Regions from separate parts of the Acidovorax sp. PRC11 genome, predicted to be linked through region 1. Evidence: riboswitches for the same ligand, from Rfam matches in the RefSeq annotation. Region 1 holds a riboswitch; the other holds the start of a gene.
What was found. Region 1 has a riboswitch for thiamine pyrophosphate ahead of Q9R47_RS20750 (long-chain fatty acid--CoA ligase). Riboswitches for the same ligand answer to the same signal wherever they lie in the genome.
Positions count from the first base shown of each region.

Region 1 (4,207 bases):
CGAAGGCCACGCTCCAGGCATCGTCCGGCGTACCGATGAGCTGTTCGGCGGCCTCGCCGGAAGCGCCGGGGAGCGAGCGCCATTCCACGCCCTGGCGCCAGTGGGCGAGGGCGGCGGCGTCCTCCACCACGAGTGCCCGGCGCGGGAAGCGCCGCTGCAGCTGGGCGAGCTCGCCCGCCAGCCGTCCGGCGAAGTCGCGCGGCGCGACGGCACCGCCGCGCTGCACGTAGAACACATGTGGCGAATAGCAGCCCTGCTGGTCATAGCGCATCACGTCCCAGGCAGCCCGGCGCGCGAGCGCGGGGCCTTCGAGCGCATCGAGCGCCGCGGCGGCCACCAGGCCGAAACCCAGTTTGTGCCCGTGCGGCAGGAAGCGAGTGGTCACGGGCAGGCGCCGCCGGATCGCATCCAGGGATTCGTTGCCGCCGTAGGCGAGCACCGTGTCGGCCCGGGCATAGAGGGCGGATGCGTCTTCCGCGCCCGCGCCGCGCCACCACACCACGGCCAGGCAGTCGGCGAGCGGCGGATGCACTTCGGCGAGCAACTGCGCGAACCAGCCCGCGAACAGTGGCTCGGCGCTCGGCACCTTGCCGATGTTGCCGGCCTTGACCAGCAGGCCGCACACCAGGCTCCAGAGCGGCAGCGCCGGCACGTTGCCGGCCCAGCTGTGCACCAGCAGGCCGGGCCCGAGGGCCCGCACCGCGCCGCCCTTCGGGGCGGGCTGGAAGCCGTCGAGCACCAGCGGGTTCGCGAAATCCTCCGCCACGAAGCGCCGCAGCTGCGGCGCGCGGAAAGTCTTGAAGAAGCCCGTCAGCCCCAGGCGCACCATCTCGGCGTCGTAGCCGCTCACCACGGGCAGGAGCGCCTCGGCCTGCCGGCGGAACGGATCGGAGCGGTCGAGCAGGCGGGCGATGGCGCGGTCGATCACTTCGATGATCTGCGCCACGGTCATCGTCTTCAGGTGCCGGGCGGCCGCCCGCTGCACGCGGTCGGCCAGCGCTTCCATCTGCGCCGCGGTAAGCACCGGCACGGCCACCTCCACGCGGGCGCCGCCCTGCACGAACGGCAGCACCTCCCAGGCGACCTCGTCCGGGCCGATGCCCGGCAGGTAGCCGGCCCGGATCGGCGGAAGCCCTGGCGGCCGCGGAACCGTCATGCCGCGGTGGCCCGCATGAATTCATCCACCGCCAGCGAGCAGCCCTTGGCCTGCGCGCCCTCGGCGCGGCCGAGCAGCAGGAAGCCGCCGTCGGCCCACAGCCCCACGTCTTCCGTGAGGATCGTGGTCACGGAGTTGACGTTGGCGAGATCGCAGTGCACGAGGATGCCGCGCTCGCCGGCCGGCACGTCGCGGCCCGTGACCGGGTCCACCAGCCGCGAGCGGATCCAGTGCGGCCCCGATTTGACCGAGGGCACCGAGGCATTGCCGTCGTCGTAGAACTGCGTGCTGAGTTCGGTCATGCCGTACATGTTGACGCAGTGCTCGCGCGGCACGCCCAGGGCCTGCGACAGCTCGGCGTAGAACGCCTCCAGCGGCAGTTCGCGCGATTGGCCCTTGTAGCCGCCGGTATCGAGCAGGCGGCTGCCCGGCGGCAGGCGGAAGGCGCGGCCCTGCGGGCGCAGCGCATCCATCAGGTGCACGAAGCTGTAGCTCGCGCCCAGCAGCGCATACGGCGTGCCGGTGCGCTCGGCGGCCTCCAGCACCTGCCACAGCCCGCTCCAGTCGGTGCCCTGCGGGCCCACGAAATGCCGGCTGCCGGGCGCACCGAAGGTGGATTTCGCGAGGGCCAGGTAGTGGGCGAGCGACGAATTCGGCATCGCGTCCTCGTCCGGGAACAGGATGCCCATCGGCATGCGCTGCTGCCCGCGCATGAAGCGTTCTGCGAAATTCCGCTCCATCGACCGGTCGTACACCGCGAGCCGCGGGTGGAAATGCCGGCCGCGCGTGTCGCCGCGCGTGGTGCCGCTGGTCATGAAGACGCGCTCGCCGGTCGCGGCGGGTTCGCAGCGCAGTGCCTGGGCCTTGAAGGCGTCGATGGGCACGGCCGGGATGTCGCTCCAGGCCTTCACGCTGCGCGGCGTGGCGCCCCGGCCCTGGCAGAAGGCGCGGTAGGGGGCGTTGGCGGCGTACTGGTGGGCGAACAGCCGCAGCGCGAGTTCGTCGAACCGGGCATCGGTGCAGCCGTCCTGCGCGATGAATGAGAGCACTTCCGCGTCCAGCGGAGCGAACGATGGCATGGGATTCCTTCAGGACCTGTGGCAGGGGGCTCCGAAGGTGTCCCGCGCCCGCGCCGGGCCGCTGGCGGCCGCATCGGGACGGTGGCTCTTCTTCCGCCGGAATGACCCGGTTCAAGTTCGCGGGTGTGGATCTCAGCACAGGTGTGCACCCCGGAGCGCGGGCGGATCTTAACCCGGGGGAGATTTCCCCGCAGGGGGCGGGGCGCGATGCCCGCCAGGCCGCACGCCGGTGGCGGACGGACCGCGGGACCGCCGCGGCGACGCTCAGCCCGGCTGCGCCAGCCGCTTGAGCTGGTAGAGCGCGTCCAGCGCCTCGCGCGGGCTCAGGGCGTCGGGGTGGATGTCCTGCAGGGCGGCCTCCACCGGGCTCGTGCCCGGCGCCTCGGATTCCGGCGGCGGGGCGAACAGGTCCACCTGCGTCTCGCCTTCGTTGGCCCGCTCCTCCAGCGCCGAGAGCGCATGCCGCGCGTGGTTCAGCACCGGCGCGGGCACGCCCGCGAGCCGCGCGACGTGGATGCCGTAGCTGCGGCTGGCCGGGCCGGGCTGGATCTCGTGCAGGAACACGATGTCCGAACCGGATTCGGTGGCGCCCACGTGCACGTTCACGGCGTGCGCATGGCGCGCGGCCAGTTCCGTCAGCTCGAAATAGTGCGTGGCGAACAGCGTGAAGGCGCGCGTGCGGTCGTGCAGGTGCGTGGCGATGCCGCTCGCCAGCGCCAGGCCGTCGAAGGTGCTGGTGCCGCGGCCGATCTCGTCCATCAGCACCAGCGAATGCGGCGTGGCGGCATGCAGGATCTGCGCGGCCTCGGTCATCTCCATCATGAAGGTGGACTGGGCGTTGGCGAGGTCGTCCGCCGCGCCGATGCGGGTGTGGATCGCATCGATCGGGCCCAGCCGGCAGCGCGCGGCGGGCACGTGGCTGCCCATGCTCGCCAGCAGCACGATCAGCGCCACCTGCCGCATGTAGGTGGATTTGCCGCCCATGTTCGGGCCGGTGATGATCTGCATGCGCGTGTTGGCGTTCAGGCGCGTGTGGTTGGGGATGAAGGCGCCGGCCGAGGTTTCCGCCAGGCGCGCTTCCACCACCGGGTGGCGGCCGCCCTCGATCTCGATGCAGGGCTCGGCCGCGAACTGCGGCGCGCACCAGTCCAGCGTGAGCGAGCGCTCGGCGAGCGCGCAGAGCGCATCGAGCGTGGCGATGGCCTGCGCGGCGCGGATGAGCGCCGGCACGTGCGGCTGCAACTGGTCGAGCACCTGTTCGTACAGCCACTTCTCGCGCGCCAGCGCGCGCTCCTGCGCCGACAGGGCCTTGTCCTCGAAGGCTTTCAGTTCGGGCGTGATGAAGCGCTCGGCGTTCTTCAGCGTCTGGCGGCGGCGGTAGTCGTCGGGAATGCGGTCGAGGTAGCTGCTCGTTACCTCGATGTAGAAGCCGTGCACCTTGTTGAACTGCACGCGCAGGTTGGGGATCAGCGTGCGGGCCTTCTCGCGCGTCTCCAGCGCCAGCAGGAAATCGTCGCAGTGGTTCTGGATGCCGCGCAGTTCGTCGAGCTCGGCGTCGAAGCCGTCGGCGATCACGCCGCCGTCGCGCACCAGGGCCGAAGGCTCCTCCAGGATCGCGCCGGCCAGCAGCGCACCGCAGGCCGGCGGCGCATGCAGGTCGCCGGCGATGCCGGCCAGCAGCGGATCGTGCCAGCGGTGCTCCGCGGCGATCTGTTCGGCCTTGTGGAGCGTCTTGCAGAGGGCCACCAGTTCGCGCGGGCGCACCTGCCGCAGTGCGATGCGCGCGGTGATGCGCTCCACGTCGCTCACGCCGCGCAGCGCGCCGCGCAGGGCCTGCCAGCTGCCGGTGCCGCCGTGCCCGCCATCGCCGCCGTCCCCACGCAGTTCCGCGGTGGCCGCCAGCCGCGCGCGGGCTTCGGCGCGGTCGCGGCGCGGCTCCAGCAGCCAGGTCCTGAGCAGGCGGCTGCCCATG
Region 1 covers NZ_JAUZUQ010000024.1:24,496-28,702, forward strand. The annotation lists gene Q9R47_RS20745 (acyl-CoA reductase) at 1-1,156, opposite strand, end outside; gene Q9R47_RS20750 (long-chain fatty acid--CoA ligase) at 1,153-2,235, opposite strand; TPP riboswitch at 2,307-2,398, opposite strand; gene mutS (DNA mismatch repair protein MutS) at 2,500-4,207, opposite strand, start outside.

Region 2 (4,207 bases), on a different contig from region 1:
TCAGCAGCACGCCGTCGTAACCCCATTCCATCACCTGGCAGGCATGCGAGGGCAGGCCCAGGCCGGCGTCCACCAGCAGCGGCACGTCCAGCCGTTCGCGCAGCGTGCGCAGCGCATACGGGTTCACGGGGCCGCGGCCGGTGCCGATGGGCGCGGCCCAGGGCATGACGGCCTGGCAGCCGATGTCCACCAGGCGCTGGCACAGCACCAGGTCTTCCGTGCAGTACGGCAGGACGTGGAAGCCGTCGCGCACCAGCTGCGAGGCAGCCTCCACGAGGTTGAGGGTGTCGGGCTGCAGCGTGTAGTCGTCGCCGATCAGTTCCAGCTTGATCCACGGCGTGCCGAACACCTCGCGCGCCATCTGGGCGGTGGTCACCGCTTCCAGGATGCTGTGGCAGCCGGCCGTGTTGGGCAGCACCGGCACGCCGAGCCGGCGCAGCAGTTCCCAGAAGCCGCTGCCGGACTCCGCGGGGTCGCTGCCCTGGCGGCGCAGCGAGGCGGTCACCATTGCGGGGCGTGCGCGCCGCACGGCGGCCTCCAGGATGGCGGGCGAGGGGTAGCGCGCGGTTCCGAGCAGGAGCCGGCTCTCGAAGCGCTGGCCGTAGAGGACCAGGGCGTCATCGGATGCGGAGGTGGACATGGCAGGCAAAAAGGGCAGGGGGCCGGACGGAGCCGGCGGCACGGTGAGGGACGGTGGTTGCGGGAGCGGCGCGGGTGCGTTCAGCCGCCCGTCACGGGCGCGATGATCTCGACGCGGTCGCCGGGCTGCAGCGCATGCTGCGCATGGCGGGCCTGGGGCACGAACACGGTGTTCACGGCGACGGCGAAGGGAGGGCGCGCCGCGATGGCCGCGACGGCGTGGGCCACGGTGGCGCCCTCCGGCAGTTCGGTGGCGTTCTGGTTGATGACGACGTTCATGGATGGATGGCGGCGGGTTCGGTCTCGGGCCGGGAAGGCATTGCGCCCAGCTCCAGCGCCAGGTCGAAGCGGGGGGCGAGGCGCGATTGTCCCTCGTTCAGCAATTCCATCACCACGTCGAGGATGGCCGGCGAGATCATGAAGCCGTGGCGGTACAGGCCGTTGACCTGCAGCACGCGCGGCGCCAGCTGCCGGACGGCGGGCAGGTTGTCGGGCAGGGTGGGTCGGCACTGCGTGGCGATCTCCAGGATGCGCGCCTCCGCGAAGCCCGGATGCACGGCGTAGGCGGCGCTCAGCAGCTCCAGGGTGGAGCGCACGCTGGCGGGCGAGAGGTCGTCGGATTCGATCTCGGTCGCCCCGATCACGAACACGTGGTCCTGCTTGGGCGCGATGTAGATCGGGTAGCGCGGGTGCACCAGCCGCGTGGGCCGGCGCAGGGTGACGCCGGGCGCGTGCAGCCGCACGACTTCGCCGCGCACGCCGCGCAACTGCTGCCACTGCGCGCGCGCGCCCAGGCCGCGGCAGTCCAGCACCCAGTCGGGCTGGCCCGGCGCGCCGGGCGTGAAGTCTTCCGGAGCGCGCGGGCTGTTCCAGTGCACGCGCACGCCGCGCGCCCGCATCGCCTGCTCCAGGGCGGCCAGCAGCTGGCGGTTGTCGAGCTGGCCTTCGCCCGGCAGGTAGAGCCCCTGGTGGAAGCGCCCGCCCACCGCCGGCTCCGCCTCACCGACCCCTTGCGCGTCGAGCGCCTGCAGGGCCGGCAGTTCCGGGACCGTGCGGGCCGTGCGCTCGAGCACGCCACGCAGCCGGACGGCCTCGGCGGCGTCCTGCCGGTGCCAGAGGATGAGGGTGCCTTCCTGCTGGAAGAAGACGGGCCAGTCGAGCCCGGCCAGCAATTGCGGCCAGCGCGTGAGCGCATGGTGGCCCATGCGTACCACGCCGGGCTCGGTGATGGCCGATTCCGCCAGGGGCGCGAGCATGGCGGCGGCGATGCGCGCCGCGGCGCCCTGGGCGTCGGGCCCCTGGGCCTCGTGCACCTCCACCGCGTGGCCCTGGCGTGCCAGCTCGGCAGCCAGCAGCCGGCCCACGAGGCCGGCGCCGAGGACAGTGATCGAGGAATGGGGGGAGAGCAGAGCGGACATGGGGCAGGTGGCGTGCGTTCTCATCGGAGGCGCCGGCCCGGGAGGGGCGCGGCGGATCGGCAGCGGAGGAGAACAGGCGGCGGTCCACCGTCGAAACTCCCCACGCCAGCATGACCTGGATCGGGTGCCGAGGGTTTTTCTCAGCCACGCCGGACGGCGCGGCACCCCTGTTTCGTCCGTGACGGGATTACAGCACAGGGTTGATAGCGAGGTTTTTGATGCCGCGCATGCGCCATAATTTTTGCCATGAATTCCAAGCCTCTTGATCCTCGGGCGCCGGCGGGCCCCGCGGACGGCCCCCGCTACGTGCGTGTGCTATCGATTGCAGGGTCCGACAGCGGCGGGGGAGCCGGCATCCAGGCCGACCTGAAGACCTTCGCGGCGCTCGGCTGCTTCGGCATGACCGCCATCACCGCCATCACCGCCCAGAACACCCAGGGCGTGCGCTCCATCCACGGCATCCCCCCCGCCATGCTGCGCGACCAGATCGACGCGGTGGTCGAGGACATCGGCGTGGACGCCGTCAAGATCGGCATGCTCCATGCGCCCGATATCGCCGAAGTGGTCGCCGACGCGATCCGCCGCCACGCGCTGCCGCACGTCGTGCTCGACCCCGTCATGGTGGCCACCAGCGGCGACCGCCTCATCGCGCCGGACACCGTGGCCGTGCTGGTGGAGGAGCTCTTCCCCCTGGCGGCCGTGGTGACGCCCAACCTCGACGAGGCCGGCATGCTGCTGGGCCGCGGCATCGCCGACGAGGCCGCCATGGAGGCCGCTGCGCAGGACCTGCTTGGCCTGGGCGCGAACGCGGTGCTGATCAAGGGCGGCCACCTGCCCGGCGACGCGCTGGTGGATTTGCTCGCGCGGCAGGGCGGCGAGCCGCCGCTGCGCCTGCGCGCCGCGCGCGTGGACACCCGCAACGGCCACGGCACGGGCTGCACCCTGTCGTCCGCGATCGCGGCCCACCTGGCGATCGGGCTGGCATTGCCGGAGGCCGTCTCGGCCGCGCACGCCTACGTGCAGGCCGCGATCCAGGCCGGCGCCGGCGTGCGCACCGGCCGCGGCTCCGGTCCGCTGGACCATGGCCACGCACCCGTGGTGCAGCGCATTGCGGAGCACGCATGGGCATGAGCTTCCGACCTCCCGATCCCGGCCAGATCCAGCAGGCGTTCACCGCCGACGCCGCGCTCGTGCAGCGCTATGCGCTGCAGGAGGTGATCGGCACCGGCTCCTACGGCATCGTCTTCTCCGCGCTGCAACAGCCCACCGGCCAGAAGGTGGTGCTGAAATTCGTCCGCATCGACGAGGACGAGCGGCTGTTCAAGCGCTTCCGCCGCGAGATCGGGGCCTGCGCGCGGCTGCACCATCCGCACGTCGTGCAACTGCTCGACGAAGGCGTCTGCGGCCCGTTCGTCTTCGCGGTCTTCGAGTTCGTGCCGGGCATGACCCTGCGGCAGTTGCTGCAGCAGCAGGGGGCGCTGTCCGCGGGCGAGGCCGGCCGCCTGATGCTGCAGGTGCTGGACGCGGTCGCCTGCGCGCACGACGCGGGCGTCGCGCACCGCGACCTGAAGCCCGAGAACATCATGATCAGCGCCTCGGGCCTGACGTCGCACGCCAAGGTGCTCGATTTCGGCATCAGCACGCTGCTGCCGGGCTTCGGCGACGCGCACGCGACGCAGCTCACGCGCGAAGGTGAATACGTCGGCACCCCGGCCTACAGCGCGCCCGAGCAGCTGCGCGGCGAGGTCGCCACGCCGCAGGCCGATCTGTACGCCTGGGGGCTCATCTTCCTGGAATGCCTCACCGGGCGGGTGGTGACGGGCGAGTCCACGGCCGAGATCTACCAGCGCCAGCTGTCGCCGCAGGAGTTCAGCCTGCCGCACGCGATCCAGGGCCACCCCCTGGCCGAGGTGCTGCGCAGCGCCCTGCGCAAGCGGCGCGAGGACCGGGCCACCTCCGCGCGGCAGCTTTGGGAGCGGTCCTCGGCCGTGCGCCTGGACGATCTGGTCGGCGTGCTGCGCACCCGGCCCGGTGCCGGCGCCGGCGGCATCGCTCCCACGGTGGCGGCGTTCGGCACGCCCCATGAGGAAAAGCGGCAGCTCACGCTCCTCTACTGCGGCGTGGTCTTCGCGCCCCCGCCGGACGGCGGC
Region 2 covers NZ_JAUZUQ010000009.1:2,980-7,186, forward strand. The annotation lists gene Q9R47_RS12045 (thiazole synthase) at 1-640, opposite strand, end outside; gene thiS (sulfur carrier protein ThiS) at 721-918, opposite strand; gene Q9R47_RS12055 (FAD-dependent oxidoreductase) at 915-2,057, opposite strand; TPP riboswitch at 2,138-2,236, opposite strand; gene thiD (bifunctional hydroxymethylpyrimidine kinase/phosphomethylpyrimidine kinase) at 2,304-3,188, shown strand; gene Q9R47_RS12065 (TOMM system kinase/cyclase fusion protein) at 3,185-4,207, shown strand, end outside.
Region 2: linked by a shared signal. The riboswitch ahead of Q9R47_RS12055 (FAD-dependent oxidoreductase) and the one ahead of Q9R47_RS20750 (long-chain fatty acid--CoA ligase) in region 1 are both predicted to bind thiamine pyrophosphate.